DNA from 4 places in the Kitasatospora sp. NBC_00315 genome. Region 3 is predicted to be linked to each of the others. Evidence: riboswitches for the same ligand, from Rfam matches in the RefSeq annotation. Region 3 holds a riboswitch; each other region holds the start of a gene.
The links. A riboswitch is a leader RNA that binds a small molecule or an ion and turns the genes downstream of it on or off. The one in region 3 is predicted to bind cyclic di-AMP.
Positions count from the first base shown of each region.

Region 1: it holds a riboswitch for cyclic di-AMP, as region 3 does, so the genes downstream of both, OG823_RS06335 (glycosyl hydrolase family 28-related protein) here and OG823_RS05000 (peptidoglycan DD-metalloendopeptidase family protein) in region 3, are expected to answer to the same signal.
Region 2: it holds a riboswitch for cyclic di-AMP, as region 3 does, so the genes downstream of both, OG823_RS05690 (transglycosylase family protein) here and OG823_RS05000 (peptidoglycan DD-metalloendopeptidase family protein) in region 3, are expected to answer to the same signal.
Region 4: it holds a riboswitch for cyclic di-AMP, as region 3 does, so the genes downstream of both, OG823_RS25360 (NlpC/P60 family protein) here and OG823_RS05000 (peptidoglycan DD-metalloendopeptidase family protein) in region 3, are expected to answer to the same signal.

Region 1 is NZ_CP108025.1:1,515,209-1,522,891, forward strand. It holds gene lnt (apolipoprotein N-acyltransferase) at 1-901, shown strand, start outside; gene OG823_RS06325 (VOC family protein) at 877-1,641, opposite strand; gene ribA (GTP cyclohydrolase II) at 1,872-2,507, shown strand; cyclic di-AMP (ydaO/yuaA leader) riboswitch at 2,627-2,795, shown strand; gene OG823_RS06335 (glycosyl hydrolase family 28-related protein) at 2,799-4,298, shown strand; gene OG823_RS06340 (GNAT family N-acetyltransferase) at 4,348-5,424, opposite strand; gene OG823_RS06345 (hypothetical protein) at 5,436-6,752, opposite strand; gene OG823_RS06350 (ArnT family glycosyltransferase) at 6,755-7,683, opposite strand, start outside.
Region 2 is NZ_CP108025.1:1,352,900-1,360,582, forward strand. It holds gene OG823_RS05665 (TetR/AcrR family transcriptional regulator) at 1-177, shown strand, start outside; gene OG823_RS05670 (helix-turn-helix domain-containing protein) at 245-1,111, opposite strand; gene OG823_RS05675 (ATP-binding protein) at 1,531-2,076, shown strand; gene OG823_RS05680 (DUF397 domain-containing protein) at 2,356-2,592, opposite strand; gene OG823_RS05685 (sirohydrochlorin chelatase) at 3,109-4,014, shown strand; cyclic di-AMP (ydaO/yuaA leader) riboswitch at 4,854-5,014, shown strand; gene OG823_RS05690 (transglycosylase family protein) at 5,001-6,299, shown strand; gene OG823_RS05695 (class I SAM-dependent methyltransferase) at 6,457-7,317, opposite strand; gene OG823_RS05700 (hypothetical protein) at 7,603-7,683, shown strand, end outside.
Region 3 is NZ_CP108025.1:1,180,895-1,188,577, forward strand. It holds gene OG823_RS04980 (hypothetical protein) at 1-947, opposite strand, end outside; gene OG823_RS04985 (hypothetical protein) at 952-1,794, opposite strand; gene OG823_RS04990 (hypothetical protein) at 1,979-2,179, opposite strand; gene OG823_RS04995 (DHA2 family efflux MFS transporter permease subunit) at 2,485-4,521, shown strand; gene OG823_RS05000 (peptidoglycan DD-metalloendopeptidase family protein) at 4,715-5,767, opposite strand; cyclic di-AMP (ydaO/yuaA leader) riboswitch at 5,771-5,949, opposite strand; gene OG823_RS05005 (MFS transporter) at 6,253-7,683, shown strand, end outside.
Region 4 is NZ_CP108025.1:6,082,531-6,090,213, reverse strand. It holds gene OG823_RS25375 (glycosyltransferase 87 family protein) at 64-1,473, shown strand; gene OG823_RS25370 (hypothetical protein) at 1,492-2,724, opposite strand; gene OG823_RS25365 (NlpC/P60 family protein) at 2,796-3,851, opposite strand; gene OG823_RS25360 (NlpC/P60 family protein) at 4,091-5,200, opposite strand; cyclic di-AMP (ydaO/yuaA leader) riboswitch at 5,211-5,383, opposite strand; gene OG823_RS25355 (NlpC/P60 family protein) at 5,795-6,823, opposite strand; gene OG823_RS25350 (NYN domain-containing protein) at 7,078-7,683, opposite strand, start outside.

The sequences.
Region 1 (7,683 bases), 330 kb from region 3:
GCTGGTCCAGCCGGGCATCGTGCAGGACGCCGGGCAACGCCTGGACGCGAGCGCCCGGGCCACCGAGTCACTGGCGGGCCGGCCGCTCGACCTGGTGGTCTGGGGTGAGAGCAGCACCACCGCCGACCTGGACCGCGACGGCGCCACGATGGCCCGGCTGCGCGCGCTCTCGGCCACGACCGGCGCCCCGCTACTGGCCGGCGAGGACGCCCGCAAGGCCGACGGCAGGATCTCCAAGGACGCCGTGCTGATCGGACCGGCGGGCATCGAGGACCGCTACCGCAAGATCCGGCTCGTCCCGTTCGGCGAGTACATCCCGCTGCGGCCGCTGCTCGGCTGGATCGCCGGCGTCAGCCGGGCGGCCGGCGAGAACCGCGCGTCCGGCAGCGCCTTCCACGTGCTGGAGCCGACGGGCGCGGACGGCCGGCCGCTGACCTTCGGCGCGCTGATCTGCTTCGAGTCGGCGTTCCCCGACATGTCCCGGGCGGCCGCCGACCAGGGGGCCCGGATGCTGGTCTACCAGTCGGCGACCTCCACCTTCCAGCACACCTGGGCCCCGGAACAGCACGTCTCGCTCGGCGCGCTGCGGGCCGCCGAGACCGGCCGCCCGGTCGTCCAGGCCTCGCTGACCGGGGTCTCGGCCGCCTTCGACGCGCAGGGCCGCGAGATCGCCCGGCTCGGCACCGACCGCACCGGGGCCCTGACCGTACGGCTGGCGACGGCCGCGCCGGGGAGCCGGACCTGGTACGACCGGGTCGGCGACGTCGTCCCGACGGCGGCGCTCGCGGTGACGGCGGGGGCCGGGGTGCTCGCACTGCGCGCCGGGCGCGGGCGCCGGCGCCCGGGCGGGAGCACCGCCGGCGCCACCGGCGCGGATCAGCCCTCGGTGCCGGCCAGGTAGATCCCGAAGACCGCGCCCTGCGGGTCGCGCAGGACCGCGATCCGCGGGCCGTCCGGCACCGAGGTCGGTGCCATCAGCACCTCGGCCCCGAGCGCGCCGGCCCGGCTCGCGGTGAGGTCGACGTCCGCGACGGCGAAGTACGGCAGCCAGTGCGGCGGCAGCTGCGGCGGGAACTGCTCGCCCATCGCCAGCATCCCGCCGAAGTCGGCGCCGTCGATGCCCCACTGGGTGTACGACTCGCCCGCGCTCACCGTCCAGCCGAAGACCTCGGGGTAGAAGACCCTGGCCCCTTCGACGTCCCGGGTGAGCAGTTCGGCCCAGCCGAGCGCACCCGGGTCGTTGAAGACGCCCGCGCCGGAGAACGTCCGGGCCTGCCAGAGCGCGAACACCGCGCCGGCCGGGTCGGCGACCACCGCGAACCGGCCGACGTCGAGCACCTCCATGGGCTCCATCAGCACCCGGCCGCCGGCCCCGGTGATCCTCGCGACGGTGGCGTCGGCGTCCCGGGTGGCGAAGGAGACCGTCCAGGCGGTCTGCTGCTCCGGGCCGTAGAGCGGGCTGAGCCCGGCCGCCGGGGCGTCGCCCAGGTGCATCACGGTGTAGCCGCCGGCCTCGGGGCGCGGGTCGGTCTCCGCGCGCCAGCCGAAGAGTTCGCCGTAGAAGGCCTTGGCGGCGGCCGGGTCCGAGGTGGCGACCTCGGCCCAGCTGGGCGCCCCGACGGTCACGCTGGTGATCTTCATCCGTGCTGTCCCTTCCGGTGCTGCCGGGAGACCGGCATGCCTTCCCACAGCATGCGGCGGCGCCACCGCGGCGGCCCGGGCCTGATCGGCCGAACGGGGCGCGGCGGCGGAGAAAGGGGAGTTGTTCAAATTGGAACTACAGGGTACGGTCGGCCTTCTCACCGGTTCGGCCAACATCCTGCCCAGCGGTTCGATTCCGTCCCGTCCACCACAGCCCCGGAGGCCTCGGCATGCCGCAGTACGAAACCGCCACCGTGCGCTCAAGCGTGCGCATCCCGTTGACCTTCCCGGACGGCTACCGCGCCGACGCCCAGGTCTTCACCTTCCACGGCCTGGCCGACGGCGCCGAGCACCTGGCGCTCGCCCTCGGCGAGGTACGCGGCACCCCGCTGGTGCGACTGCACTCCGAGTGCCTCACCGGTGACGTGTTCGGCTCCGACCGCTGCGACTGCGGCCCGCAGCTGCGCGAGTCGGTCGAGCGGATCAGCACGGCCGGCGGCTACCTGCTCTACCTCCGTCAGGAGGGCCGCGGCATCGGCCTCTACAACAAGCTGGACGCCTACGCCCTTCAGGACTCGGGCCTGGACACCTACCAGGCCAACACCGCGCTCGGTCTGCCCGAGGACGGGCGCGACTACACCGCCGCCGCGCAGATGCTCAGCGCGCTCGGCGCCACCCGGGTCCAGCTGCTCAGCAACAACCCGGACAAGGCCGGCCAGCTGGCCGACCTGGGCATCGAGGTCGCCGAGCGGGTGCCCACCGGAGTGCACCTCTCCGACAGCAACGTCCACTACCTGCGCACCAAGGCGGGCGGCACCGCTCTCACCCTCGGCCACGGCATCGAGCTGCTCCCGGTCGGCGCCTGAGCGGGAGCGCGCGTGTGACCCGCGGCACAGCGACTTGTGATGTTCCGGCAAAGTTGTCTAGCCTTCGGGCGTCCGCTGGAGCGGACACGCACCCGGTACGCCTAGTCCCGTCCACCGGATAGCGGTCTTCCGAGCATCGGACGGGAGCGGGGGAACCAGGTAAGTCGTCGTACCCGCTCCGCATCCGTGCGGTCGTGGGCACGACTTGGGGTGAAGCCGCACCACAGGCGGCCGGGCTACCTCACGGTCCGAATCCGACAGCTCACCTCGTAGGCGTCGCGAGGTTCTGTCATGCCCATGATTTCCAAGCCCGGGTTGGCCGCGATCACCGCGGCCGGCCTGTTCATCCTGCCCCTGGTCGGCACCACCGGCGCCCAGGCGTACGGCGCCGCCTGGTGGAAGCGACCCGCCCCCAGGCCCACGCCCACCGCGTCCCCCACGCCGACGCCCGCTCCCACGGCCGCGCCGAGCGCGACCCCGACGCCGACACCCACGCCGGCCCCGAAGCCCACGGCCACTCCCACGGCCACCCCCACGGCGACGGCCGCACCGACCGCGACGACGAGCCCGACCCCCTCGGCCGGCGCCTCCGGCACGCCGACGGCCACGGCGACAGCGACGGCGACCGCATCGCCCACCGCCTCGCCCACCGCCTCGCCGAGCGCCTCGCCCGCCGTCGGGGCCTCCGGCATCGGCTGCCCGTACACCGGCGCCACCGCCACCGCCGTCCGCGACGCCTCCAAGGCGCCGTACAACGCGGTCGGCAACGGCTCCACGGACAGCTACACCGCCATCCAGAAGGCCATCGACGACGCGTCCGCCGCCGGGGGCGGCGTCGTCACCCTGCCCGCGGGCACCTTCCTGACCAACGGGCACCTCCAGCTGAAGAGCAACGTGGCGCTCAAGGGTGCGGGCTCCGGCGCGACCACCCTCAAGGCGGGCCCGTCCTTCCTGAAGACCTCCGGCCCCGACGGCGGCTACCCGGTGGTGACCACGCACGGCGCGAGCAACGTGACGATCGCCGACCTGAAGGCCGATCAGAGCGGTGACGTGCTGGATCAGTTCAACCTGTCCGGCCGGCTCGCGGCCTACCTGATCGACGTGCGCAACTCCACCAACGCCGTGGTGAGCGGGGTGGCCACGACCAACCCGGCCTCGTACTCCATCGCCGCGGTCGGCAGCACCCGGTTCTGCGTCCAGCACAGCAGCACCCAGGTCACCACGACCGGCAAGTACGACCAGCTGGACGGCATCCACGTGCTGTCCTCCACCTTCGGGTACGTGCTCGGCAACACCGTCGACCAGCGGTTCAACGGCAACACCGACGGCGACGACGGCCTCGTCGCGCACACCATGACCAGCGCCCCGACCCACGACGTCACCTACGCGGACAACACCGTGCGCGGTGGCAACAACGGCAACGGCATGCAGTTGGCCGCGGGCAACGGCGACATCTACAACATCACCATCCGCAACAACGAGTTCTGGGGCTCCACCGAGGGCATCCGGACGGGCTGGTACGACAACCAGACCGGACGGGTGCACGACGTGGTCGTCGGTGGGTCGGCGGCCGCCGGCAACACGATCCGCGACCTCGTGCCCGGCACCGGCGCGAAGGGCTCCTTCCCGTCCGGCGGCAAGGCGATCTGGTACTTCGCCGCGCCCTCCGTGGCCTCGAACGTCCCCAGCGCCATGACGGTGACGTACAACACGACGTGCCACGCGGGCACCCCGCCCATGTCGGTCGTCTCCGGTGGCAACAACGTGGTCTCCGACAACAAGACCTGCTGATCTCCGGCGGGCGGGGCGCACCGGCGCCCCGCCCGCCCCTGCACGGGGGTCAGTGCGCGGTGCGCCGCTCGACCAGGCCCACCGCGCCCAGTGCCAACCGCCGCAGCCCGGGGTTCGCGCTCACCACCGCTTTGGTCCGGTCGAGCGAGGCCACCTGCCAGCGCCGCAGCGCCGGCAGGGCCGTGCCGCGCTCCACCCGGCCCTGCGCCACCATGACGTCGCCGGTCTTCAGTGACTCCTTGTACCGGTCGTGCCCCTTGCCGAGGTCGATCCGCCGCAGCCCCAGGCCGGCGGCGGCCTCCAGCAGGTGGAGATAGAGCAGCAGCCCCGGGGAGTGGCGCGCCAGCGCGGCGTCGTAGACCGGCAGCCAGGACGAGAGCAGATGCCGGGCGCGCAGCGAGTAGAGCATCGAGACGGGCCGGCCGCCCGCGTACAGCACCGACAGGACGCCGGCGCAGCCCTCGGCCCGTGAGTCGGCCAGCTCCCGGACCACCGACAGCAGCCCCGGCTGGGCGAAGACGTCCCGGCGGCCCTTGGCCAGGCACTGCGCCGTCTTCCAGGCGGCCAGCGTCCGCAGCATCGCGGGATCGCGCTCGTCGAAGACGAAGCGCAGCGGGCCGGTCTCCCGCTCCAGCCGGGCCCCCTTGCCCCGCACCCGGTGGAGGAGCTTCGCCGAGTGCCCGCCGAGCCGGGCGGCGTACGCCTGGTAGCCGTCGCCGACGTCGATGACGGGAGAGGCCGCGCGGTGCACTCCGTTGGCCTCGAAGGCCGTCTGGCCGGCGACGAGGTGGTCGAACTCCCAGACCCTGAGCCCGCAGTCCGCCAGCAGCGAGACCGGGTCCCAGTCCAGTCCGCGGCGGTGCACCAGCCCCTGGCAGTCGCAGAACCCGGCTCCGATCGGCTTGCCGATCCCGAGGGCGCGGCGCTCGAACGGGAAGTAGGCGGCCGGCCCGGAGCCGTCGCAGAGCACCGCCACCCGTGCGGCCGGGCGCCGCCGTCCGACGGCGAGCGCGAACTCCGGCGAGAGGAAGGGACTCGTCAGGGAGTCGTCGCGGAGCTGCATCTGCCGCCAGCCCGCCAGTTCGGCGGCGGTGAGTTCGTCGGGACGGACGGTCGTGGTCGTCATGTCGGTCACCTTCATGGGTGCGCCCCGCCCAGCCGGGCGGCGAGCGCGGCGTAGTCGCCGAGCGAGGCGCCCGGCGTCGCGTGGTGGTGGAGGTCGGCGTCGAAGGCCCACATCAGCCCCCGCAGGCCGCAGGACGACAGCTGGCGCGCCACCGCGTCCATGGTCCCGGGGTGGTAGGCGCTCACCTGGGGGCCCGCGCTCTCCCCGGCGAGGGCGAATCCGCTGCGGTCCGCGACGGCCGCCACCCACCGCACGGAGGACCATGTGCCGGCCTCGGCGGCGGAGGCGCTCGCCACGTCCACCAGCCGGTCCGTGCTCGCGCAGCCGTTGTCCGCGGGAGCGCCGGAGCCGTCGACGACGGAGGTGGCGACGATCCGCACCCCCGGGCCCGGCCGGACGAGCGGGACGGTCCGCTGGAACGCCACGCCCAGGCCCATCCAGCGGGGCTCGACCGTGCCGTCGAGGAGCCGGTCGACGGCGGCGCGGTACTCCCAGGGGCGGATGCCGGTCCCGGGCACGAGCACGTCGAGGTGGCCGCGGAAGTGCCGCGCGCCGTAGAGGTCGATCTGCCAGTTCACCGCGCCGGCGAGGGCTGCGAGGTACCAGCGGGCCCAGGTGTCGGCGTCCTGCGCGGTGAACGGCCGCCCGTCGTGGGCCGCCTCGCCGGGTCGCCAGCCGGGGAACGGGTTGGCGGGCACGCCGGCCGGCCGGGCGCCGTCCCCCGCCGGGGCCTGGGCGCCCGGGTCGAACGCCCAGTAGGCGTTGGTGTGCGAGCCGTCCCCGGCCGTCGGCGGGTAGCTGAACTCGCCGTCCGCGTCGACGCCGACCCGGATCGCCCAGAACTGCCCGAGCCCCAGGTCGCGCGAGACCATGTCGACGTAGTGCCGGGCCTTCTCCCGCGCCGTCGGGCTGAAGACCAGGTTGGGCGCCCCGGTGTACCGGTCGCCGTACTGGTCGACGAACGCCGTCGCCGGATAGACCGAGGCCAGCCAGGCCGGCGGGTGGTTCAGGCCGAGGGACGCCTCGATGCGCAGCCCCGCGCTCCGCAGCGTCCGGATCCGCGCCCGGACCGACTCGACGTACTGCGGGTCGTGGACTCCCTCGCGGGGTTCGTAGCTGTCCCACCGCAGCTCCAGTTCGGCGACGCCCAGGCCGCTGCGGTGCTCCTGGACGGCTCGCGCGGGATCGGTCTGCAGGGTGCCGAAGTAGCGGGCCGCCGTCGGCGCCGGTGTCGGCGCCGGCGCCGCCCACGGGGCGCACAGGGCCACCACGGCCGCGAGCACGAGGAGCACGCGGTGGCGCGGGAGGCGCCGCGACCCGGCCGCCATGCTCAGCCACCCGCCGACCCGGGCAACGGCAGCTCGTACAGCGCGATCGTGCCGTAGGAGCGGCCGTGGAACACGTACAGCAGCCGGCCCTCGCGCATCAGCGCCCGGGCCTGGTCCGGGGTCGCGGTGGAGTAGCCGTGCTCGACGGCCTGCGGGAACACGACCGCGTACCTGGCCTGCGCGGCGGCGCGCTGCGCCGGGGTCACCCAGGCGCCGACCCGGTAGCGGTCGGTGAGGATCAGGTCCGAGTCGCCGCCCACCGTGGCCACCGCGGCCCGCGCCGGCACGTGCGCCGCCATGTAGGCCCGCAGCTCGGAGTACCCGTCGTCGGGCGTGATCCGCCCGGTGGCGTACGCGGCCCCGGAGAGGCCGAGCGCGAGCGTCAGCGCGACGAGCGCGGCGACCGCCGCCCGGGTGACCGGGCGCCGCACCACGGGTGCGGCGAGCACCACCGAGATCATCGTGGGCACGAGCAGCAGGTAGAGCGCCTGCTCCTCCAGGGTGCCGAACAGCAGCGCGTAGACGAGCGTGACGGCCGCCGAGGCGTGCAGGAGCGCGAGCAGGCGCCGGGCCTGGTCGCCGCGCCGCAGCAGCCGGTACAGCGCCACCGCGCCGACGGCCAGCAGCAGGTAGGTCACCCCGAAGGTGGACGCCTGATGGCCCAGCCGGGACCAGAGCGAGGGGGCCCGGGGTGCGTTGAACCCGGTCTCCTGCACCAGGCCCAGGAGCCGCTGGACGCCGACCGTCTTGGTGTTCACCAGGTCGACGAGATGACCGTTGGCCGCCACCACCACGACGTAGACGGTGTACGGCAGCAGGCTCGCGGCGGCCGCCCACGCCAGCAGCCGGCGCGGTGGACCCCAGCCGAGGACCATCGCCACCAGCACGGGCACCGTGGTCATGAGCGCGGCCTCGTCCTTGGTCAGCACGG
Region 2 (7,683 bases), 170 kb from region 3:
GCGGTGCTGCGCAGCGCGCTGATGGGCGGCTGCATCGGGCTGCTGCTGCCGGGGGCCGAACTCCCGCTGGCGCCGATCCGGGCGGACCTCTTCGGCCGCTACGGCCTGGCGTGGGAGCTGGGGCGGCCGCCGCAGCCCGCCCCGCCCGAGGGGAGCAGGCCGCCGGCGCGTGCCTGAGCGGTGACGGCGGCGCCGGGCCGTGGGCGCGGGACGGCGGCGCGCACGGCTCGGCCCCGGGCGTCCGTCAGCGCTCGGCCAGGATCGAGGTGAGCAGGTCGATGGTGTGCTCGGGCGTGAGGCTGTCCACGCAGAGCCGCTCCATCACCTGGATGTAGGCGTCGACGTCGTCCCGCTTGTCCAGGTAGAGCGCGCTGGTGAGCTGCTCCAGGTAGACGACGTCGGCGAGATCCTGCTCGGGGAAGCGCAGGATGGAGAACGCGCCGCTCTCGCCCGCGTGCGCGCCGAACCGGAACGGCATCACCTGGATGACCACGTTGGACTGCTCGGCGATGTCGATCAGGTACTTCAGCTGACCGCGCATCACCTCCGGGCCGCCGACCGGGCGGCGCAGGGCTGCCTCGTCGATCACCGCCCACAGCCGGGGGCTGTTGCCCTCGGTGAGCAGCTTCTGCCGGCGCAGCCGCAGGCTGACGCGGCGCTCCAGCTCCTCGTCGCTGATCACCGGGCGGCTCTGGCCGAACACCGCGCGGGCGTACTCCTCGGACTGCAGCAGGCCCGGGATGAACTGCACCTCGTAGGTGCGGATCAGCGTGGCCGCCTCCTCCAGACCGACGTAGGTCTGGAACCAGCCCGGCAGCACGTCGTTGTAGCTGTGCCACCAGCCGGACTTGTTGGCCTCGCGGACCAGGCCGAGCAGTGCCTCGCGCTCGGTGCCGTCGTTGACCCCGTAGAGGCTGAGGAGGTCGGCGACGTCGCGCTCCTTGAAGCTGACGCGGCCGAGCTCCATCCGGCTGATCTTCGACTCGGAGGCGCGGATGGCGTACCCGGCATCCTCGCGGGTGATCCCGCGGCCCTCACGGAGCCGGCGGAGCTGGGAGCCGAGGAGGATCCGGCGAACCATCGAGCCGCCGCCCGGCTGAACTGTGGTCATGCGGTCCAAACCTCCACCCTGGGGCAAACAGCGCACAGTCTGCCATCAGTTGAGCGCTCACGGTGCCGGTACTGACGGATGTATCTATCAGTTCTGCACCTCTGACACCAGAATGCACGTGCATCCGGCGCATGCATATGCCAATAGTGCGACTGCACGTGAATCGACTCTTGCATCTGCAGTGAGCGCAGAGGACCATGGTGCACGTGCACCTGCACATCCCTGGCATTCCCGCGGGCACCGCGTCGACCCCATGCGCGACACCGCACACCAGCCCGGCAGCGCTGCGGCGCGACCGGGCACTCGTGTGCGCGCACGGGCCGTTCGAGGTGGCGGTCCAACGGCCGAGCGAGTCGGAGGTGACCGGCATGACCCCGGCGGGTCCAGCCGTGTCGGCCCCCTTATGGGAGGAGCTCTTCATGAGCACCGGTACGGCCTTGGCGGTCGACCCCCACGTGGTCACCTGTACGCTCGCTCCCCGCTACGAAGCCGTCAGAACCGCGCGCGACTTCGCCAGAACCACGCTGCACCGATGGGGACTCGGTGACCTTTTCGACGATGTCGCACTGGTCGCCTCCGAGCTGGTGACCAACGCACTGCGGCACGCCGTCGGCGCCCGGCCCGAACCGGGCCTGCCGACCGGTGACTTCGCCGCCTTCCCGACCCAGGGCGGCCCGCAGCAGGCCATGGACGGCCGGCTGCCGATCCGAATAAGCCTCGTCCACCGGGCTCCCCAGGTGGTCTGCGCGGTCAGCGACCCGAGCAGCACCGGGCCGGTCGCCCGGGAGGCCGACTTCGTGGCCGAGTCCGGCCGGGGTCTGCACCTGGTGGACTCCTTCAGCCGCTCGTGGGGCTGGCACCCGCTGGCCGGTGCGGGCAAGGTGGTCTGGGCGCTCTTCGAGGCCGAGGATCCGGACGCGGCCGCCGGCCGTGAGACCCCGGGCCGCCACCGGCGCTCCGCCTGACCGCTGTGGCCCGACGAGCCCCGACCGGGCGAGACCCGGCCCGCCGGCCCGCGCGGGCTCGGCGCGCGGCGGTCACCCGGCCGCGGGCCGGCGACACCGCCCCCGCCGCCGGGCACCGCGCCGATCGGTGCGGACGGGCGGCCCCCGCCCGGCTCCGGCGCGCTCCGGGCGCGTCCTGCGGCCGGGGCGGCTCTCCCTGCGACCCGGGGCGGAACACGAAAAAGGCCGTCGTGGTGTCAGCACCCACGACGGCCGACCGGCAGTCACGCCGACCGCTCGTCAGACCGCCAGGTGGTCGAACTCCCCGTCCTTCGCGCCGAGCAGCAGCGCCGCTATCTCCGCCCGGGTGTAGATCAGTGCCGGACCGTCCGGGAAGCGGGAGTTGCGCATCGCGACGCCGCCGTCGGACAGCGCGGCGAACTCCACGCAGTTGCCCTGGGAATTGCTGTGCCGGCTCTTCTGCCAGACCACTCCGTCGAGGTCCGCAGCCGCCATGCCGTTGTACGTGTGGTGCATTGAAGTCTCCCGAAATAACCGGAGTGGTCGTCCAGCTCGGCGTACGGCCCGAAGGCCGCGATCGACCGGCCCGGCTCCCCTGCCGGCCCGGCACCCGCCTCACTTTGACGTGATGATAGCTCCAGTGCACGTGCATCAGCACGGGACGGTGCAGGTGCACGAGGAACGCCGGATGTCGGTGCAACCGCCGGGCATGTCGATCGATTGACGGTACGTAAGCGGACAAACTTGACCGAATCCAGACCCGCGCCATAACCGCCCGTAGGCGCACCCCCGCATAATGTTGATCTTCGGCTGCCGGGAGTCGTGTCCCCGTGACCCACAGTCAGTCGCCGGAATGTGTGTGATACATGTCACTTCGCACCGCGATCCCCCCGAAGGCTGTGAGGGCATCGGGGAGCAGACGTGAATACGTGGCACGGTTTGTCACTCTCTGACCGATATGACGTCATGCGGGCTGTCCGATATCGGTAGCCGACTGCGACTCTGCCCGGCCGATGTCCTACGATCTCCGCCATGAGCACCGCAGCCATCCCGGGCGCGCCACTGCCCGTCCGCACTCCAGGCTCCCGTGCGCGGGGGCGCCATCGTCGACCCGAGCGCCCCGAGATCCCGGTCGGTTCCCCGCCCCTGGTGCTGGCCGTGCCGGCAGCCGAAGGGCCCGAGTCGCGCCCCGTGGTCGACGAACTCCTCTCGATCGTCCGCAGTGAGCAGTCCGGCGTCGAGGCCGCCGCCGCCTACCTGCCGAACGCGTCCGGCGAGGCCACCGGCCCCGGCGTGGGCGACCTGATCGGCCAGGCCCTCGCCGCCGGTCTCCCCGCACCCATCGTGGTGCCGCTGCTGCCCGGCCCGCACGGCTTCCTCGCCGGCCTGCACCGCCTGGCCGCGGAGCGGGGCGCCACCGTCACCGACGTGCTCGGTCCGCACCCGCTGCTGGCCGAGGCCGTCCACGTACGGCTGTCCGAGGCCGGGCTCGCCCGTGCCGACCGGGCCCGGCTGTTCGCCATCACCACCGCGGCGGACGGCGTGGTCCTCACCACCGTCGGCGGCGAGGAGGCCGCAGCCGCGGCCGAGATCACCGGCGTGCTGCTGGCCGCGCGGCTCGCCGTGCCGGTCGTCGCCGCCGCGCTCGACGTCCCCGGCTCGGTGGCCGCGGCCGTCGACCACCTGCGCGCCACCGGCTCGCAGCGGCCCGCGCTGGCCCCGCTGGTGATCGGGCCGGAGGCCGACACCGAGCTGCTCGCCACGGCCGCCGAGGAGACCGGCTGCCCGAGCGCCGCGCCGCTCGGCGCCTACCCGACGGTCGGCCAGCTGATCGCCTCCACGTACCTGTCCGCCCTGGAGGTCGCACTGACCGAGGCGGAGCAGGCCCGGGAGCAGGAGCCCGAGCACGACCGGGCCGACGAGCAGGTCGCGGAGTAGCACGACTCCGTACGAAGCACACCGCGCGACAGGGCCCCGGAGCTGCTCCGGGGCCCTGTCGCGTCGGCGGCTCGGGCCCCGGCCGGCAGCCGGAGCGAACGCCCTTCCGCGCCCCCTGGCCCTGGGGCCCCGGGCCCGCCCACTGCGGCCCCCGCTCCGCCCCGTCCCCGTGCCACGGATCCGCGGGCCCGGGCCCGCCGGGCTCGCGCCGCACGCCCGGCCACGCGGCAGCGCCGGACGACCGCCCGGGACGCGCGCGCGGCACTCCGGTGACCGGGCTCCGGTGACCGGGGCTCCAGTGACCGGGGCTCAACTCGGCCACGACGACGGCATGTGATGCCCTTTGGCACTTTATGTCCCTGATGTCCGATGGGCGGTCGACCCGCCCCCCGTCGACGATCACCATGTCGGCGACCGCAGGCCGGGAGCACCTCGGTGCGATCCGACACCGAACGCCCCGAAGTGTCCGGTAAGGCCGCTTCATCCAGGTCTGTCGCGTTGTACCAGATTGCGCCGCAGGGCCCTTGGTCCCGAAAGCCGACTCGCACCGCTCCGGTTGCGGGCCTTCGCGGCCCGTGGTTCCGTACCCTCCCACCGGCCGGCCGGCGCACCCCCGGGGCTCCCTGAAGGGTCGGCAGATCCCGCCGAGGGCAAGGACTTTGCCCGAAACGGGCGTTATGTGATCATGATGGATCCGGACCCGCGCAGTTCGTGAAGGCTGCGTGAGGAGCGTCACACATGTTTGCAGTTTGAACTTAAGTCTGCTTAACGTGCTCCCCGTTCGTGGTCACACGAACCCAGTTCATCCGCAACGCCGAGGCCTGCCGTCGGATGCGCTGGCAGCGCGAACACCGCACCACGGCAGGCGCGGGGGACCCAGGTAAGCCGCCCCGGACCGGTCCAGCACCGGTTCAGGGCTAGGGGTGAAGCCGTGCTCAGCACGGCCGGGCAACTCCAGCCCGAATCCGACAGCTCACCTCGCAGGCGTGGGAGAGGAACACGTCTTCATGCTGACCACCAACGGCACCCGCATGTCCGGCCGCACCCGTCGTCTGATCGCCGCTGTCGGCGTCGCCGGCGTCGGTCTCACGATCCCCTGCCTCACCGCCGGCTCGGCGAACGCCGCCTCGGTCGCCACCTGGGACAAGGTCGCGCAGTGCGAGAGCAGCGGCGACTGGAGCATCAACACCGGTAACGGCTTCTACGGCGGCCTCCAGTTCACCTCCAGCACCTGGGCCGAGTTCGGCGGCACCGCCTTCGCGTCCCAGGCCAACCTGGCCACCAAGGACCAGCAGATCGCGATCGCCGAGAAGGTGCTCGCCTCCCAGGGCCCCGGCGCCTGGCCGGTCTGCTCCGTCCAGGCGGGCCTGACCGCCGGTGGCGCACCCGCCGCCGTCGACACCGGCGCCCCGGCCACCACCACGCCGGCCGCCCCGGCGACCCAGGCCCCGGCCGCCTCGACTCCGGCCGCGTCCGACGGCTCCACCTCCGACAGCTCCTCCTCCACCGGCTCCGCGTCGGGCAACTCCTGGTCGGGCGACAAGTCCTGGTCGCAGAAGAGCGGCTCGGGCGACAGCACCCGCACCTACACCGTGATCGCCGGCGACTGGCTCTCCTCCATCGCCGACAAGAACCACGTCCAGGGTGGCTGGGAGCGTCTGTACGAGCTCAACAAGTCCGTCCTGACCAACGGCGCCGACACCATCTACCCGGGCCAGCACCTGGCCCTCGGCGGTGCCGGCACGGCCACCAAGAGCTCGGCCACCGACACCTCGGGCAAGAAGTTCGACTGGTTCAACCGCTCGAAGTCGACCGACTCGTCCGCCGCGAAGACCACCACGGCCCCCGCGGCCTCCTCGTCGGCCACCGACACGGCCACCACCGCCACCACCGCCTCCACCACGACCACCACGCAGGCCGCCACCGGCAGCATGGCCGCCGCGGTCTCCTTCGCGGAGTCCAAGGTCGGCCAGGCGTACATCTACGGTGGCACCGGCAACGGCGGCTGGGACTGCTCCGGCCTGACCCAGGCGGCGTTCCGCGCGGCCGGCATCTCCATCCCGCGGGTGGCCGCCGACCAGGCCGCCGCCACCACCCACGTCTCGCTGGACAACCTGCAGCCGGGCGACCTGCTGTTCTGGTCCAACAACGGCAGCGACTCGGGCGTCTACCACGTCGCGATCTACACCGGCAACGGCAGCTACGTCGAGGCCGCCAACCCCAGCGCCGGTGTCCGCACCATGACCGTCGCCAACTGGGCGCCGGACTTCGCGGGCCGGATCTGATCCGGTAGCACCACGCGCGACAGCACGGCACGTACGCCGCCGCCCCTGGGAGGAGCCCACCGCTCCTCCCAGGGGCGGCGGCGTCGCCGTACCCGCAGGAACGACGGACGGTCGAAGGCCGGCCCCCGTCAACCGCGGGGGCCGGCCTTCGAGATGCTCAGTGCGCCGCGCGCACCGCCGAGACCAGTCCGCCGGCGCCCTCGTCCTGCTGCGACGGGCCGAGCACCGGGCGCCCGTAGGCCGCGGCACGCTCACGCAGGGTGAAGGTCTCCGCCTCCCAGCCCAGGCCGTCCAGCCAGCCGACCGGGTCCTGCGGCATCTCCCAGACCCACATCGACGCCGCCGAGCCCGGAGCGGCGTCCCTGCGGAAGCGTTCGACCACACCGCGCGAACCCAGGGTCAGGCCCATCCTGCTGCCTGCGGCGGACAGCGCACCGACCCGTTCGAGCAGTGACTGCACAGCGTCCTCGGGCAGATAGATCAGCAGCCCCTCGGCGATCCACACCGTCGGCTGCGCCGGATCGTGCCCGGCCGCGGCCAGGGCGCCGGGCCAGTCCTCGCGCAGGTCGACCGGTACGGTGATCCGCTCGCAGCGCGGAACGGCCCGCTCCTGACGCAGCACCGTGGCCTTGAAGCCCAGCGGTTCGGCCGTGTCCACCTCGAACAGCGTCGTCCCCGCAGGCCAGTCCATCCGGAAGGCCCGGCTGTCCATCCCGGCTCCGAGCAGCACCACCTGGCGGACGCCGGACGCGACCGCCCGGTCCAGCAGGTCGTCCAGGAACTTCGTCCGGATGACGATCGAGAAGGCCACACCGAGCCGGCGGCGCCGGGCCGCCTCGTCCGCGTCCGGGGGCCGCGGGGCACCGGGGCCGATCCCGCCGGCCGTGGCGAAGGCGAGCGCCAGCGGGTCCCGGAACAGCGGCTGCTCGCGTGCCGTCTCCATCGCCCTCACCCGGGCCACGCCCACGGCCGTGGCCCACACCCCGGACGGCTCGACCCGTCCCTCCGCATCAGTCATGCGTTCAGCCTAGGCCGCCGGGGCGCCGCACCGGCGCGGTGGGAATCAGCGCTCCGGGGGCCGGCTCCGACCCGGTGGCGACGACGTCGGCCCGCGCCGGCCCCCACCGGCGGTGCACCAGGGACGCGGCCCGTTTCGCTCGTGGTCCGGCCCCACCCCGACCGGGCCGGAGCAGCGGACGCGGCGGCCGGTCGCAGCACGCCGCCGGTGCGGGATCGGCCGACGGCGTGGTGCGATCGGCCGCCGACGGGCATGCTGGCGTTCCGCATCCGAGGAGGAGTCGCCATGGCCAAGGTCACCGTCACACTGGACGCCGATCTCGCGATCGAGGTGATGCTGCTCGCCGGGGTCAGGAGCCCGCAGGAC
Region 3 (7,683 bases):
CCGGTGTGCGCGCCGCCGCCGAGCGTCCCGCCGTGCGGGATGCCCTCGGGCGGTCCGTTGAAGTGGGACTTCACCGCCGAGGCACCCGCGTGCGCGCCGACGCCGCCGGCGCCGCCCAGGCCGGAGCCGAGCAGCGAACCGCCGTCGACCTTGCCCGTGGTGACCAGCTGGGTGGTCACGTCGGTTCCGACACCGGTGGCGGCGCCGTGCACCATCTTCCCCGCGGTGGTCTCCATCGCGTGGCCGAGACCGGCCTTGCCGGCGGCCGATCCCAGGCCCTTGCCGATGAGATGGCCGGACGCGCCGCCGACGGCTCCGCCCAGCGCGTTCTGCCCGAGCTCGTTGGCGTCGAAGCTCTTGCGGTGCCCCTCCATCATCTCGATGCCCTGGGCCATGGCGTTGATGGCCGCCATCTGGACGGCCTGCTTGATGGCGTGCTCCAGGGCCTCCTGGAGCAGCTTCTTGAGGAGTTGCTGGACGACCGTGCGGCTGATCCCGACCTCGATCGGGATCTGCGCCAGCGAGATCCCGGCGGTGAACGGCGCCTCGGCCTCCGCCGTGGCCACCTCGAAGGCCAGGATGGCGAGTTGGGCGATGATCTGGATCTTCGCCGTCTCGGCCGAGTTGGCCATGCCCTCCAGCATGTCGCCCATGCCGTTGCAGGCGTCGACCATCCCGGGGAGGAAGCCCGGATCCTGCTCGGTCCCCTTGCCGACGGTGTACTGGGCCCAGTGCTCGCCGAGGGCCTCGGCCGCCACACCCTGCTGGCCCTCCAACGCCCGTTTGAGGGCCGCGTCCGCGCCCTGTCCGGCGTCCCGCAGGCCCTCGCCGGCCTTGCGCCAGTGGTCCGCCATCTCGCGCAGCGCGTCCTCGTCGGCCTCGGGCCAGCGGGTGCCGGCCAGCAGCATGAGGACCCACTGCAGGGGCTCGGGTAGCTCGACTGCCATCGGTTCAGTGCCTTCCGGGGGTGCGGGGGGTCAGCGCGATTCCGCGCAGGGTGGCGCTGGGGAGCACGGGTGCCGTCACGCCGGACTCCGCTTCGAGGTTCGGTGAACGGTAGGTGCCCTGGGTGGCCAGGAGTTCCTCCTCCTGGTCGCTCAGGCTGCTGGTGAAGGCCGTCTCGGCGCCTTCGTAGCCGTCCACCATCGCCTTGAGTCCGTCCGCGATGTACTGCAGTCCGCCGGGCAGCCCCTTGAGGCCCTTGAGGGTGTCCTCGCTGTACTTCAGGTAGCCCTTGTCGCCCTCGGCGAACTTCTTCCCCGAGTCGTCGTCACCCCAGGGCGCGGAGGCCTGCATGCCGGCCAGGAACCCGCTCAGGGAGGCGTGCAGCGCCGCGATGCGGTCGGAGGCCGCGTGGATGGGGGCGATGGCCGCCTGGTACTGCTCGGGGCTGACCTTGAAACCGGTGCCGGCCGAACCCCCGCCGCCGGACCCAGTGGTGTCGGGGGTCGCCGGCCGCTCATGGGTGGTCTCCCCGGCCGTGACGCCCTGGATGCGCGTCGCCGCGGTCGGCTCCACCGCACTGACGCCCTGTCGGGCCGCCACCGTGCCCACCCGCTCGGCGGCCAGCGGCTCGGCGGCCACCCGCGCCGCCGTCGTCGGCTCCGCACTCCTGGGCTCCACGATCATCGGCTCCGTGGCCGTCGCCATCTGCCCGGGCGTCATCGCGACCGGTTCGGCGAGCGTCGCGAGCCGGGGCTCAACCGGCATGCGCTCGGTGGTCACGGCCCGCAACCGCTCCTGGGCGGGCGTCGCATCGGTGGCGCGCAGCTCGGCGCCTACTTCCTCATCCATGGCGTTTCCACATCGACGTGATCGGATCCCGGTCCGGGGACCGGCTGACTTCGGGCGGCTCCGGAGGAGCCCTGCGGTTCGGTTGCCGCCGGGCGGCGCCGGTACGGTCACCAGGGACCGGGCAGGAGCGGCGGCCGTGCGCGCGACACGGCGACCGGGCGGGAGACGGCGGGGCCCGGACGCCTCAGACGAGGGGCCGGCTTCCGGCGGCCGGGTGCGGCGCCGGTTCGGCCTGCGGCCGGTCGTGGTCCCGCTGCCGGCCGACGCCCTGCTCCCGGATGGCGCACAGCCGGGCGGTCGGCCCCTCCGGTTCGCCGAGCGGGCCACGGATCCGACCGGCCGCCCCCTGGACGACGTCGCGTTCCATCCGGACGGTGCCGCTCACCTGCCCACCCCCACTTCTCCTGCGCTCGGTCGGTACGGGCAACGGACTGACGATACGTCACTTTTGTACTCGCCCGTAACATCTGAATGACATGCCAGTGACATGACCGACCGTGAGCAGGGCCACGATACCGAGGGCCGGCCGGAGTCCCCCGCCCCGGCCGACGCCGGTCGCCTCCCGACAGCCTCCCGACCTCCCGGCCGGCCGCCGGGCCGACCGGGTACCCGGATGCCGCCAGCGGTGGCGGGGCGGGCGCGGCGCGCGGAGGCTTGGTGGACCCGCACCCAGCTCCGGAGGCCCGGCAGATGTCCGACACCGCCGTGACCGAGGCAGCGCCGCCCGCGCCGGCCGCCCTCAGCCGCCGCCAGACCAACGTCGTCTTCCTGACCATCGTGCTGGGCATGCTGATGGCGGCCCTCGACCAGACGATCGTCTCCACCGCGCTGCCGACGATCGTCGCGGATCTCGGCGGCGGCGGCCACATGGCCTGGGTGGTGACGGCCTACCTGCTCGCCGAGACGGTCGCGACCGTCCTGGTCGGCAAGTTCGGCGACCTGTTCGGCCGCAAGATCGTCTTCCAGCTGAGCGCGGTCGTCTTCATCGCCGGGTCGGTGGTGTCCGGCGCGGCCAACGGCATGACGGTGCTGATCATCGGCCGGGCGGTGCAGGGCGTCGGCGGCGGCGGGCTGATGGTGACCGCGATGGCGCTGATCGCCGACGTGATCCCTCTGCGCGAACGCGGCAAGTACCAGGGGGCACTGGGCGCGGTGTTCGGCGTCACCACCGTGGTCGGCCCCACGCTCGGCGGACTGTTCACCGACCACGCGTCCTGGCGCTGGTGCTTCTACGTGAACATCCCGATCGCGGCCGTGATGATCGTGATGGCGGCCCGCTCGATCCCCTCGGTCCGGGCGACCGTCCGGCCGGTGATCGACTATCTCGGCATCGTGCTGGTCGCGCTCGGCGCCTGCGGCCTGGTGCTCGGGCTGGAGTGGGGCGGCAACGAGTACGCCTGGAACTCCGCGGTGATCATCGGCCTGTTCGTGGGGTCGATCGTGCTGCTCACCGCGTTCGTCCTGGTCGAGCTGCGGGCGCCGGAGCCGATGCTGCCGATGCACCTGTTCCGCAACTCCGTCTTCACGGTCTGCTCGATCCTCAGCTTCATCGTCGGCTTCGCGATGCTCGGTGCGATGACGTACCTGCCGACGTACCTTCAGTTCGTCGACGGCGTGTCGGCGACCGGTTCGGGTGTGCGGACGCTGCCGATGGTGGTCGGTCTGCTCGGCACCTCGATGGTGTCCGGGATCGTGGTGAGCCGCACCGGCCGGTACCGGATCTTCCCGATCCTCGGCACCGCCGTGATGGCGGTCGGCCTCTATCTGATGTCGACGATGGACCGCTCGACCGGGACGTGGCTGGAGTCCCTCTACATGTTCATCCTGGGGCTCGGCATCGGCCTGGCGATGCAGGTCCTCACCATCGCCGTCCAGAACACCGTCCCCTACCACGAACTGGGCACCGCGACCTCGGGCGTGACCTTCTTCCGTACGCTCGGCAGCTCGTTCGGCACGGCCGTCTTCGGCACCCTGTTCAACAACCGGCTCGGGCCCAACCTGGAGCAGGCCTTCGCCCAGTCGCCGGGGGTCCCGCCGGAGGCGGTCCAGAGCCCCGCGGGTCTGCGCGCGCTGCCCGAGGCGCAGGCGCTGCCGTTCATCGACGCGTACGCCGACACCATCAACTACGTCTTCCAGTGGGTGGTGCCGGTCGCCCTGGTCGGCTTCGTGGTCGCCTGGTTCCTCAAGGAGGTCCCCCTGCGCGACAGCGCCCGGGCCGGCGCCTCGGACATGGGCGAGGGCTTCGGGGCGCCCGACAGCGCGGACGCGGACAAGCAGCTGGAGCGGGCACTGGCCAACGTGCTGCGCCGGACCAAGGGCCGCCCCGAGGTCGGTCGGCGCCTGCTGGCCGACTCCGGCAGCGCGGCCGCGCCGGAGCAGGCGTGGATGCTCGGTCAGATCTACTGGCGCACCCGCCTGCAGGGCGGCGCCGTGCTGAGCGCGATCGCGGCGGCGCACCACATGCCCGAGGAGGTGCTGCGGCCCGCCGCCGAACGGACCCTGGGCGCCGGGTACGCCGAGAGCGACGGCGACCGGCTCACCCTCACGCCGGCGGGTCAGCGCGAGGTCGACCGGTTGGCCGAGGCCTGGCGGCGCTGGCTCGACCACCACCTGGACGACTGGGACGTCACCGACCCCACCGACCGCGCCCGTCTGGACCGCGCCGTCGAATCCATCGCGGCCCGCCTCTTCGAGGACGACCAGCACGACGAACGGGTGCCCGCCTGAGAACCGGCCGCCCGAGGCCGGGCGCCTTCGCCCCGGCCGGGGCGTCGAGGGGCCGGGCGCCGAGGGTGACCGATGGACGGCGGGTGCCCCGGAAACGCCGACTGGTCGGGCCCGCAGCGATGAGCGTTCGCTGCCGGCCCGACCGGTGTCATGCGTTACCGCGGTGGTACGGCCCGAGGGGCCGGACCGGGTGTCAGATGCTGACGCCGTGCGCGCGCAGGTACGCGATCGGGTCGATGTCCGAGCCGTACTCCGAGCCGGTGCGGATCTCGAAGTGCAGGTGCGGGCCGGTCACGTTGCCGGTCGCACCGGAGAGGCCGATCTGCTGACCGACGGTCACGGTCTGGCCGATCTTGACGCCGATCGAGGACAGGTGCGCGTACTGGGCGTACTTGCCGTCGGCGAGCTTGATCTCGACCTCGTTGCCGTAGGCGCCGCCGGGGCCGGCCTTGACCACGGTCCCGGCCGCGACGGCCTTCAGCGGGGTGCCGGTGGAGGCGACGAAGTCGGCGCCGGTGTGGTGGCCGCTGGCCCACATGGAGCCGGGCACGCCGTAGGCGGTACCCAGGTGCGGGTTGGCCACCGGGGCGGTGTAGCCGGAGGAGTTGCTGGTCACGGCGGCCTTGGGGGCGGCAGCGGTGGTGGTCGGCGCGGCGGCGGCGGGCTTCGGGGCCTGGGTGGCCTTCGGAGCCTGCGTCACCTTCGGAGCCGGGGCCGGGGTGGCCTTGGCGCTCGGGGCGGCCTTGGCGCTCGGGGCGGGCTTCGCGGCCGGCGCGGAGTCCTGCGAGACCTTGGGGGCCGCGGCGGCCGGGGCCTGGGCGGCGGCGGCCTTGCTGCCGACGACCAGCTTCTGGCCGGGGAAGATCAGGTTCGGGTTGGACCCGATGACCTGGCGGTTGCTGTCGTACAGGGCGTGCCACCCGCCGGTGACGTTCTGGGCGGCGGCGATCTTCGACAGGGTGTCCCCGCCGATGACCTTGTAGCTCACCTCGACGGCGGCGGCCGGAGCCGCGGCAGCGGCCGGAGCGGCGGCCGGGGCGGCGGTCTTCGCGGCGACGGCGACGGCGTCGGTGCTGGTGGCACCGGTCCAGGTGGCCGACTTCTGCTGGGACTTGGCGGCCGGCACCTCGTGGGCCTGGGCGCTGACGGCGGTCACCAGGGGGAGGGCGAAGACGGCGCCGGTCACGCCGGTGGCGATGCCGATGCGGGCGAGACGGCTGACACGGTTGTTTGCCTGTGCGGGCATGGGGTATTTCCTCTCCGACGCCTGCGAGGTGAGCTGTCGGGTTCGGGCTGGAGTTGCCCGGCCGCAAGCGCGGCTTCACCCCGAGCCGTCCCGGAATCCCGGGCCGGCGACTTACCTGTGGGTCCCCCACTCCTGCCGTGCAGAGTTCGTTCGAAGCCCCCGGGCAGCGGCAGGACTAGGCGTTCCACCCGGTGGGCCCACCCGGACATTGGCCGGGCGGTCGCTGAAGCAAAGCCCATCGGCCCGGGCAAATCAATCCCGATCACGTTTGGCACCGGAATTTCACGGGAATCCCAGGAAATTCAGTGACTCTCCGAATGATCGACTGTGCAGTACGTGCACAATCCAATTGCACTGCGCTACTGATCCACCGCCCTGCGGTCACTTTCTCGGCCCTGCGTCGGTGGCCGGACACGCTCGGCCACCACCCGGACGCGCCGCTGGTGACCCTTGTCACGCGGGCCCCGGAAGCGCAGGATCGAGCCGTGAGAACCGACGGCGCGGGCACCCTGGCACTCGGCACCGCACAAGGGCGCTGGGTGGTGCTGGCGACCGTCCTGGGCTCCAGCATGGCGATGCTCGACGGCACCGTCGTCAACGTCGCACTCCCCCGGATCGGCGCCGATCTCGGCGCCTCGCTCGCCGCCCTGCAGTGGACGCTCAACGCCTATCTGCTGAGCCTCGCCGGGCTGATCCTGCTCGGCGGGGCACTCGGCGACCGCTACGGACGGCGCCGGGTCTTCCTCATCGGCGTCGCCTGGTTCGCCGCGGCCTCGGCGCTGTGCGCGCTGGCACCGAACGTCGGTGTGCTGATCGCCGCGCGCGGCCTGCAGGGCATCGGCGGAGCCCTGCTCACCCCCGGCTCCCTCGCCATGCTCCAGGCGGTCTTCCGGCCCGACGACCGCTCGGCGGCGGTCGGGCTCTGGTCCGGGCTGGGCGGGGTGTCGGCGGCGGTCGGCCCCTTCCTCGGCGGCTGGCTGGTGGACGGGCCCGGCTGGCGGTGGATCTTCCTGCTCAACGTCCCGCTCGCCGCCGTGGTGCTGGCCGTGTCCCTGCGGCACGTCCCGGAGAGCCGGGACGAGAGCGCCACCGGCGGTTTCGACGTGCTCGGCGCCGTCCTCGCCGCGCTCGCCCTCGGCGGGGTGACCTACGCGCTGACGGCCGCGGGCGAGGGCCTCTCCCCCGCCGTCTGGATCTCCGGCGCGGCCGGACTGCTGCTCGGCGCCGCGTTCGTGGTCACCGAACGCCGGCGCGCGGCCCCGATGCTCCCGCCGGAGCTGTTCGCCTCGCGCCTGTTCACCTCGGTGAACCTGGTCACGCTCTGCGTGTACGCCGCCTTCAGCGGGGTGTTCTTCCTCCTGGTGGTCCAGCTGCAGACGGTCTCCGGTTTCACACCGCTGACCTCCGGCCTCGCGCTGCTGCCGATCACCGTGCTGATGCTGGCGCTCTCCTCGCGGGCCGGGCGGCTGGGCAAACGGATCGGCCCCCGGCTGCCGCTCGTCGCCGGTCCGATGATCTGCGCCGCGGGCGTCCTGCTGATGCTGCGGATCGGCGCCGGCGCCTCGTACTGGACGGACGTGCTGCCCGCCACCACCGTCATGGGCTGCGGGATGGTCCTGCTGGTGGCGCCGCTCACCGCGACCGTGCTGGCGGCGGTCGACGTGCGCCGGGCCGGCATCGCCAGCGGCGTCAACAACGCCGCCGCCCGCGCGGCCGGACTGCTCGCGGTGGCGGCGCTGCCGGCCCTCGTCGGCCTGAGCGGCGAGGCGTATCAGGTGCCCGCCGCGGTGGACTCGGCCTTCCGCAGCGCGATGGCGATCTGCGCCGGGCTCCTGGTCACCGGGGGCCTGGTGGCGCTGGCCACCGTCCGCGGCAACGTGCTGGCCCCGCAGGACCACCCGGTCGCCGAGCCGGAC
Region 4 (7,683 bases), 4.9 Mb from region 3:
GCAGGTGCCCGGCGTCGTGCGCGACACCTGCGGCGGGACGTACGAGACGAACGAGGGAGCGCAGTGGAGTTGGCCCCGGCCGGCGAGTCCGGCAGATCCAGCAGCGCCGACGACCCCGGGGCCGGGACGACGACCGCGGAGCCGGCCGTCCCCCCGCGGGCCGCGGGCGGGGCGCTGTGGGCGCTCGGGATCGGCTGGGCGGCCTCCCGGACCCTGCTGCTGCTCACCGTGACCGGTGTTCTCAGGCTGGCCGGGGAGGTGAGCACCGACGTCTGGGTGATCTACCACGGCTGGTACGGCGTCCTGCAGACCGGCACCTTCCCGCTGGACGACGTCACCTGGCAGTATCCGCCGGGCGCGGCCCTGGTGATCCTCCTGCCGGGGCTGCTGCCGTGGTCCTACCTGGTCTCCTTCTGGGTGATCTGCGGCGTGGTGGACGCCCTGACGGTGGCGCTGCTGATGCGCGCCGGCGGGCGCCGGGGCCGCAGTTTCAGCGGGGCCTGGGTCTGGGTGGTCGGCGTGCCGCTGCTCGGCCCGATGATCTACAACCGGTACGACATCCTGGTCACCGCACTGGCCGTGGCCGGTTTGCTGGCCGTCCTGCGGCGCCCGGCGATCGGCGGGCTGCTGCTGGGCCTGGGCGGGATCATCAAGGTCTGGCCGCTGCTGGCGCTCATCGGCACACCGTCCGGCCGGCGCACCCGGCGGTCCTGGACCTCGGCCGCGGCGACCGCTGGCAGCCTGGGGTTCCTGCTGGCGGCCGGTATGAACGGCGCCTTCGAGTTCCTCAAGTTCCAGAAGGAACGCGGCATCGAGGTCGAGTCACTGGGCGCCATGCCCTTGCACTTCGCCCGGATGGCCGGGGCCTGGACGGGCGAGGTGAAGATGAACTACGGCTCGAACGAGATGCTCGGGCCGTGGGTGGACGTCATCTCCAAGGTCATGGTGGCCGGCACCCTGGGCGGCTTCGCCTGGCTGCTGTTCTGGCGCCTGACCCTGAAGCACCGCACCGCCGCCACCACGTACGACGCGGCGCTCTCCGCACTGCTGATCTTCACCGTGACCAGCCGGGTGATCAGCCCGCAGTACATGGTCTGGTTGGTCGGCGCGGCCGCGGTCTGCCTGACCGTCCGTGCGACCGGGCAGCGGCCGGTCGCCGTGCTCATCCTGCTGGCCACCCCGCTGACGCTGCTGGAGTTCCCGCTGCTGTTCGTCCAGGTGACCGGCAGCCACACCTGGGGTGTGATCGTCCTGGGCCTGCGCAACCTGCTCCTGCTCGCGGCCGCCGTGCTCTCCTGCGTCCGGCTGTGGCGCTCCACCCGGGTGCCGACGGCCGCGATCGTCCCGGTCGCGCTGCCGGCCACCGTGGTGGACGCGCCGGCGGGCACCGGCTACCCGGTGCGGCCGGGCATCGCGTACGAGCAGGACCTGCTGGACGGCATCGACCGCCGGACCGCGGGCGCCGAGCGCTGAGGCGGCGGTCGGCCGTCCTCAGCCGCCGGCCAGCTGCCGTCGGGTCTCGGCGATCCACAGCGCGGTGAAGTCGGCGAGGCCGGTCCCGAGCGTCGCGCGCAGGGCGAGGTCCAGGCGCCGTTCGGGCGCGGCGCCGGCGCCCGCCGCGCCGACCGCCCGGTAGAGCCCGACCAGCCGCTCGGGCCCGTACCGGCGCGCGATCAGCTCGCAGGCCAGCCAGGAGAGTTCGTAGGCCTGCGCGATGTCCTTCGCGCCGGGTGCCAGGTCGGCGGCGGTCGGCAGCGCGGTGGGGAGCCGCCCCGCGGCGACGTCCCGGGTGAGTTCCGGCGCGATCTGCCGGGCGGTGCGCCCGGTCTCCCGGTAGGCCGTCCAGTCTGCGACGCCCTCGGAGAGCCAGAGCGGGGTCCACGGTCGGGTGTCCGCGCGGGTCGCGACGTGGGTGGCCTCGTGCGTGACGACGACCTGCCGGCCGAGCTCACTGAGCCGCTGGTACGCCTCGGGGTTGATCAGCACCCGGTCCGCCGGGGTGCCGGCCGGCGCGCCGGCCGCGGCGCTGGTGACCGCCGCCATGCCGGCCCAGTCGGCCGGCGGGACGTCCAGCAGCCGGGCGAAGCCGTCCTCGGTGGCGGGGACCTCCAGCAGCAGCCGGCCGGCCCAGCCGGTGCCCCAGGCCGCGCTGACCGCCGCCACCGCGCGGTCGGCGACCGGCACCAGGGCGGCCGGCGCGGTGGCGGCGCCGGCCGTGCCGAGCACCAGGCAGTGCGTGCCCGCGGCGGCCTCCACCGTGCCGAGGTCCCACAGCGGTACGGCGCCGCCGGCCGCCTCCTCCCGCTCGACCCGCCAGGGCCGGGCCCCGCGCGGCCCCGCCCCGCGTATCAGGGTGATCCGGCGGGAGAACAGCGCCGGATGGTCGTCGTACCCCTCGACGCGCACCGCGAGGACGGCGTCGACGACCGGCCGTCTGTCCGGGCCGGGAGCGGCGCGGGTGGGCGTGCGGTACTCCAGGGCGGCCAGCGGGACGGCTGCGATCCTGGCCACCGGCTCCGACCCCTCGGCCCCGGCGGTGGCGCCGCCGACCGGGAGGGCCGCGGCGTCGTGCGTCCGCAGCGCCCCGGCGCGCGCGGCCAGCAGGGCGGCCACCTCACCGGGCGTCGGCGCCTGCGCCGCCCGGGGCACGGGCGTGGCCGGGGGGAGCGAGAGCTGGGTCAGCGCGCCGGCCGCGAGCAGCAGCGCGCCGCGCCGGGACAGCACGGGGCGACCCGCCCCGGGTTCCTCACGGGGCGGGTCGCCGATCGCGTCCGCCGGATCCGGCCGGGTGCGGCTCAGAGCCGGACCACCTCCGCGACGGGCATCGCGTTGACGCTCTCGTACCGCACCCGGGCGCCGGGGTAGGGCGCGTGCACGACGACTCCCCCGCCGGCGTACATGCCGACGTGGTGCATGTCCCTGTAGAAGATCACCAGGTCTCCCGGTTGCGCTTCGGCGAGGCTCACCCGCCGGCCGGCCGAGGCCTGCCCCTGCGAGGTCCGCGGCAGGGTCACTCCGGCCTGCCGCCAGCTCCAGTACATCAGACCGGAGCAGTCGAACGCGCCGGGCCCGGTCGCCCCGAAGACGTACGGGGAGCCGATCTTGGCGACGGCCGCGGCGAGCGCGGCGGCCGCGCGCTCGGAGGCGGGCGGGGCGGTGCCGAGGTCGAGCCGGTCGGTGCCCCGGGTGACGCGCTGCTCGGCCTCCCGGGCGTCCTGCGCCACGAACCTCGCCCGCCCGCCGACCCCGAGACCGTTGAGCAGCCGCTGGGCCTGCGCCAGCCGCTGCTGGATCTGCTGCTTGTTGTCGGCCAGCGCCCGGCGGGCCTCCTCCAGCTCCGCGAGCTTGGCACCGGTCTCCGCGCGCCGCTGGTCCAGTCTGCGCTGGTGGTCGGCCACCTCGCGCAGGGCGTCGCTCTGCCGCTCGGCGGCCTGGTCCAGGCTGCTCACCCGGGAGAGGTAGCCGGCCGGGTCGGAGGCCAGCATCAGCTGGGCGGTCGGCGCGATGCCACCGGCCCGGTACTGGGCGCCCGCGACCACAGCGAGGTCGCCGCGGAGCCGGTTGAGCTCGTCCTGCCCGAGCGCCACCTGCTGCTGGAGCGCGCCGGTCTCGGCGATCAGCCTGCGCTGGTACTCCTGGGCCGCGTTGTACTTCTCCGAGGCCTGCTCGGCCTCGCCGTAGAGCTGGTCGACCTGGGCCTTGACATCGTTGCGGTCGGGCGGCCCACCGGGGGCACCCGGGTTGGCGAAGGCGCTGCCGCCGGCCGTCACGCCGAGCGCGGTACTGGCGGCGGCGGTGAGCACCAGCGCGCGGACCAGTGTGTGCACACCTGGCAGTTGGTGACGGTGCATCGCCATACGGCGCGGCTCCATTCCTGCGGCCCGGCCACCGCCGCCGCCCGGGCTGGGCGGCCGTCCGTGCGGGGGCCAGGTGGCAGACGTTAGCGAGTCAGCGCGACCGAGTCCAAACCCCTCTCAACACGAATATTTGACCCCTAATCGGACATCCACTCGGCTCCCCGGAAAGCCGCAGGCCCGGCCCCCCGGGGATCGGGGGCCGGGCCTGTCGGTACCGCCGCTTCGGCGGGAGGTCAGATGCGCACGATGGCCGCGATCGGCATCACCGTGGCGGACTCGTAGCGGACCACCGCGCCCGTGTGCGGGGCGTGGATGATCTGGCCGCCGCCCACGTAGAGGCCCACGTGGGTCATGCCGCTGTAGTAGATGATCAGGTCGCCGGGCTGCGCGTTGGCGATGTTGGTGCCGATCCGGGTGCCGGCCGAGGCCTGCGCCTGCGAGGTGCGCGGCAGCGTGACGCCCGCCTGGGCGTAGGCCCAGCCGGTCAGACCCGAGCAGTCGAAGGAGCTCGGGCCGGTGGCGCCGTAGACGTACGGCGAACCGAGCTTGCTCTCGGCGGCCGCGATGGCGGCGGCGGCACGGCCACTGGCCGGGACGGAGGAGGCCGGCGCGGAGCCGGTGGAGGCGCTGAGCGAGCTGCGGCCGCTGTCGCGCGAGGCGCGGTCGGTGTTGGCCTTGGCGGCGTCGGCCTGCGCCTTGGCGTCCGCGGCGGACTTGGCCTCGGCGGCGCGCAGGGCCTGGCGCTCCTGCTCGGTCAGCGTGTTGAGCAGTTCGGTGGCCTTGGCCAGCTTGCCCTGGACCTCGTCCTTGCTGGCCTTGAGCTGCTGGGTGGTGGAGTCCAGCTCGGCGAGCTTGCCCTGCGCCTCGGACTTGTCCTGGTCGAGCTTGCGCTGCTGAGCCTGGAGCTCCTTGAGCGCGCTGCTCTGCGAGTCGCCGACCTGGTTGAGCGAACCGGCCTGGGTCAGGAAGTTGTCCGGGCTGCTGGAGAGCATCAGCTGGACGGTGGGCGAGATGCCGCCGTTGCGGTACTGCTCCGCCGCGATCTCGGCCAGACCGCCCTGCAGGTCGGTGACCTGGGACTGCTGACGGGCCACCCTGTCCTGCAGGTCACCGACCTGCTTCTGCAGCTCCTGCTGCTTGGCCTGCGCACCGTTGAACTGCTCGGTGGCGACCTCGGCCTGCTCGTTGAGCTGGTCGACCTGCTCCTTGACCTGGTCCTTGGTCGGCGCGGGGTCGGCGTGGGCGCCGGACTGCGCGGAGAGGGCCACGGCGGCGGCGGCAGCAGCGGTCATGATCGACACGCGGGCACGGCCGGCAGGCTTGGGACGACGATGGGACGCCACGAAGGCGGACTCCTTCTTCCTACGTCCGCCTACCGGGTGAGCTGACGGGTTCGGGCTGGAAGACATGCCCTACGACGCCTCACCGGCCGCACGCGGCCGACCTGGCGCCGATTCACCCCGAGGAACATGGTTCCCCGGCTCCGTTCCACAGCACCCCCACAGGGGCTTCCCCGTGAGCAGTTGACTGCCCGGCTGTTTCGCGGACTCGGCGGTAACCCCCGCCGCCACCCGGACTGGGTGATCGACTGTGCGGTGGTTCGAGGCATGACCCTAGTAACGAAACCGTGATCCGTTCAAATCGTTGTAGGAAAAAAGTTGGAATGACGGCCGAGTTCGGTGGCACATATGACCATCCGTGACCGGAATCCCACGGAGGGCTGATTGTTTTTCATCAGCTGGTCACACGGAGCGCCGGCCGGGGGTGTTCCAGATCACAGAACGATTTCCCCGGGTTCGGGCGTGTTGGATGTGGCGAACGGTCAGCAAATGTCCGTTATGCGGGCGTTGTCCGCTCGCCGCGACCGAGGGCGGCCGGCCCGCAGGGGCCGAGCGGGAGAGGCCCGGGGCGCCCGGCACCGGGCGCCTCCCGGTGCGTCAGACCCGGCGGATGGTGTTGATCGGCATGGCGTCCGCCTTCATCACCTTCACCACGTCACCGGTGTGCGGTGCGTGCACGACCAGCCCGTTGCCGATGTACATCGCCACGTGGTGCCGGTCGCTGCCGTAGACGATCAGGTCGCCGGGCTGGGCGTCCGCGAGCGAGGGGACCCGGGCGCCGACGTTGCCCTGCTCCTGGGAGGTACGCGGCAGCGAGACCCCGGCCTGGCCGTAGGCCCACACCATCAGGCCCGAGCAGTCGAAGGTGCTGGGGCCGGTGGCGCCCCAGACGTACGGCGACCCCTGCTTGCTCATCGCCTTGGCGACCGCGACACCGGCGTAGCCGGCGGCCTGCGGGAGCGCGGAGAGGTCGACCCGGACGGAGTCGCGCGAGGCGCGGCCGTCCCCCTGGGTGATCGAGGCCCGGTCGGAGGCGCTGAGCTGGCTCAGCAGCGCGTTCGCCTCCTGGAGCTTCTTGTTGACGTCCGCCTTGGCCTGGTTCAGGTCCTTGGTGGTCTCGTCCAGCGAGGCGAGGACGGCGGCGGCCTCGATCTTCTGCTGGTCCAGGCGGCGCTGCTGGTCCTGGAGGCCCTTGAGCGCGTCCGCCTGGCTGGAGGTGGCCTGCTGGACGCTGGCCGCCTGCTCCAGGTAGCCGGAGGGGTCGGAGGTGAGCATCAGCTGGACGGAGGGGTCGATGCCCCCGGTGCGGTACTGCTCGCCGGCCACCTCGGCCAGACCGGCCTGAAGGTGGGTCATCTGGTCCTGGCCACGCGCGACCTGGTCCTGCAGCTGGTCCGCCTGCTTGCGCAGCTGGTCGGCCCGCTCCTTGGCGCCGTTGTACCGCTCCGCCGCCTGCTCCTGCTCCGTGTTGAGCTGGTCGACCTGCGCCTTGACGTCCTCTTTCTTGGGCGCCGGCGCGGCGTGGGCACTCATCTGGGCGGAGAGGGCGACCGCGGTCGCCGCCGCAGCGGTGAGCACGGAGACCCGTGCGCGGCTCGGCTGCTTAGGACGGCGGTGGGAGGCCAAAAGACCCGCTCCTTCTTTCTGCGGACTCACCCGAACGAGTGAGTATCCGGAAATAGGTTTGACGCCAGACCCTAGTGAAGATCAGAGCTTTCCGCCACTCCCACGGGACCATGAACCTGGAGCTCCGGCGGGGATTTCACGTGACCCACACACCCGCGTCACCAAGCCGCTGACCAGCTGTCACTCCGGGCGCCCCCGCCCGCCCCCGCCGGGCCCGCGCACCGGCCCCGCGACGGTCCGAGGGGCCGGACGTCTCAGGACCGCGCCAGCCGGTTGAGCAGCAGAATCGACGCCACCGGCCGGGCCCCCGCGTCGCGCACCCCGTCGGCCACCTCGCGGTCGGTGGAGACCACCACCACCGGACGCCCCTGCGGCTCCGCCCGCACCAGGCGGCGGATCAGCTCGTCCGCGGTCTCCCCGGTACGGCTGAACCGCACCCGGACCCCGCGCGGCGGCGCCAGGATCACCGGGACGTCCAGGTCCTGGCCGTCGAAGACACAGGTGACCTCCGCCTGGGTGCGCTGCGCCAGCATCGCCAGGCCGCCGAGCAGCCGGATCCGCTGCTGCTCCAGCGGCAGGGTCGGATAGCCGGTCTTGGTCACGTTGTAGCCGTCCACCAGCAGATGTACCTGCGGGATCGCCAGCAACTGGTCCAGCAGCGCCGGATCGTCCTCCGCCAGCGCCCGCCGGGCCACGTCGTGCGGCGAGGCCGAGGCCGGCTGCACCGCCTCGACCAGGTCGGCCGGATGGATCTGGGCGACCGGCAGCGCCAGCTCCCGCTGCAGCCCCTGGGCCGACTGGAGCACGGTGTCCAGCAGCAGCCGCAGCCGCATGTCCTCCACGCTGCGGCCCTCGCGCGC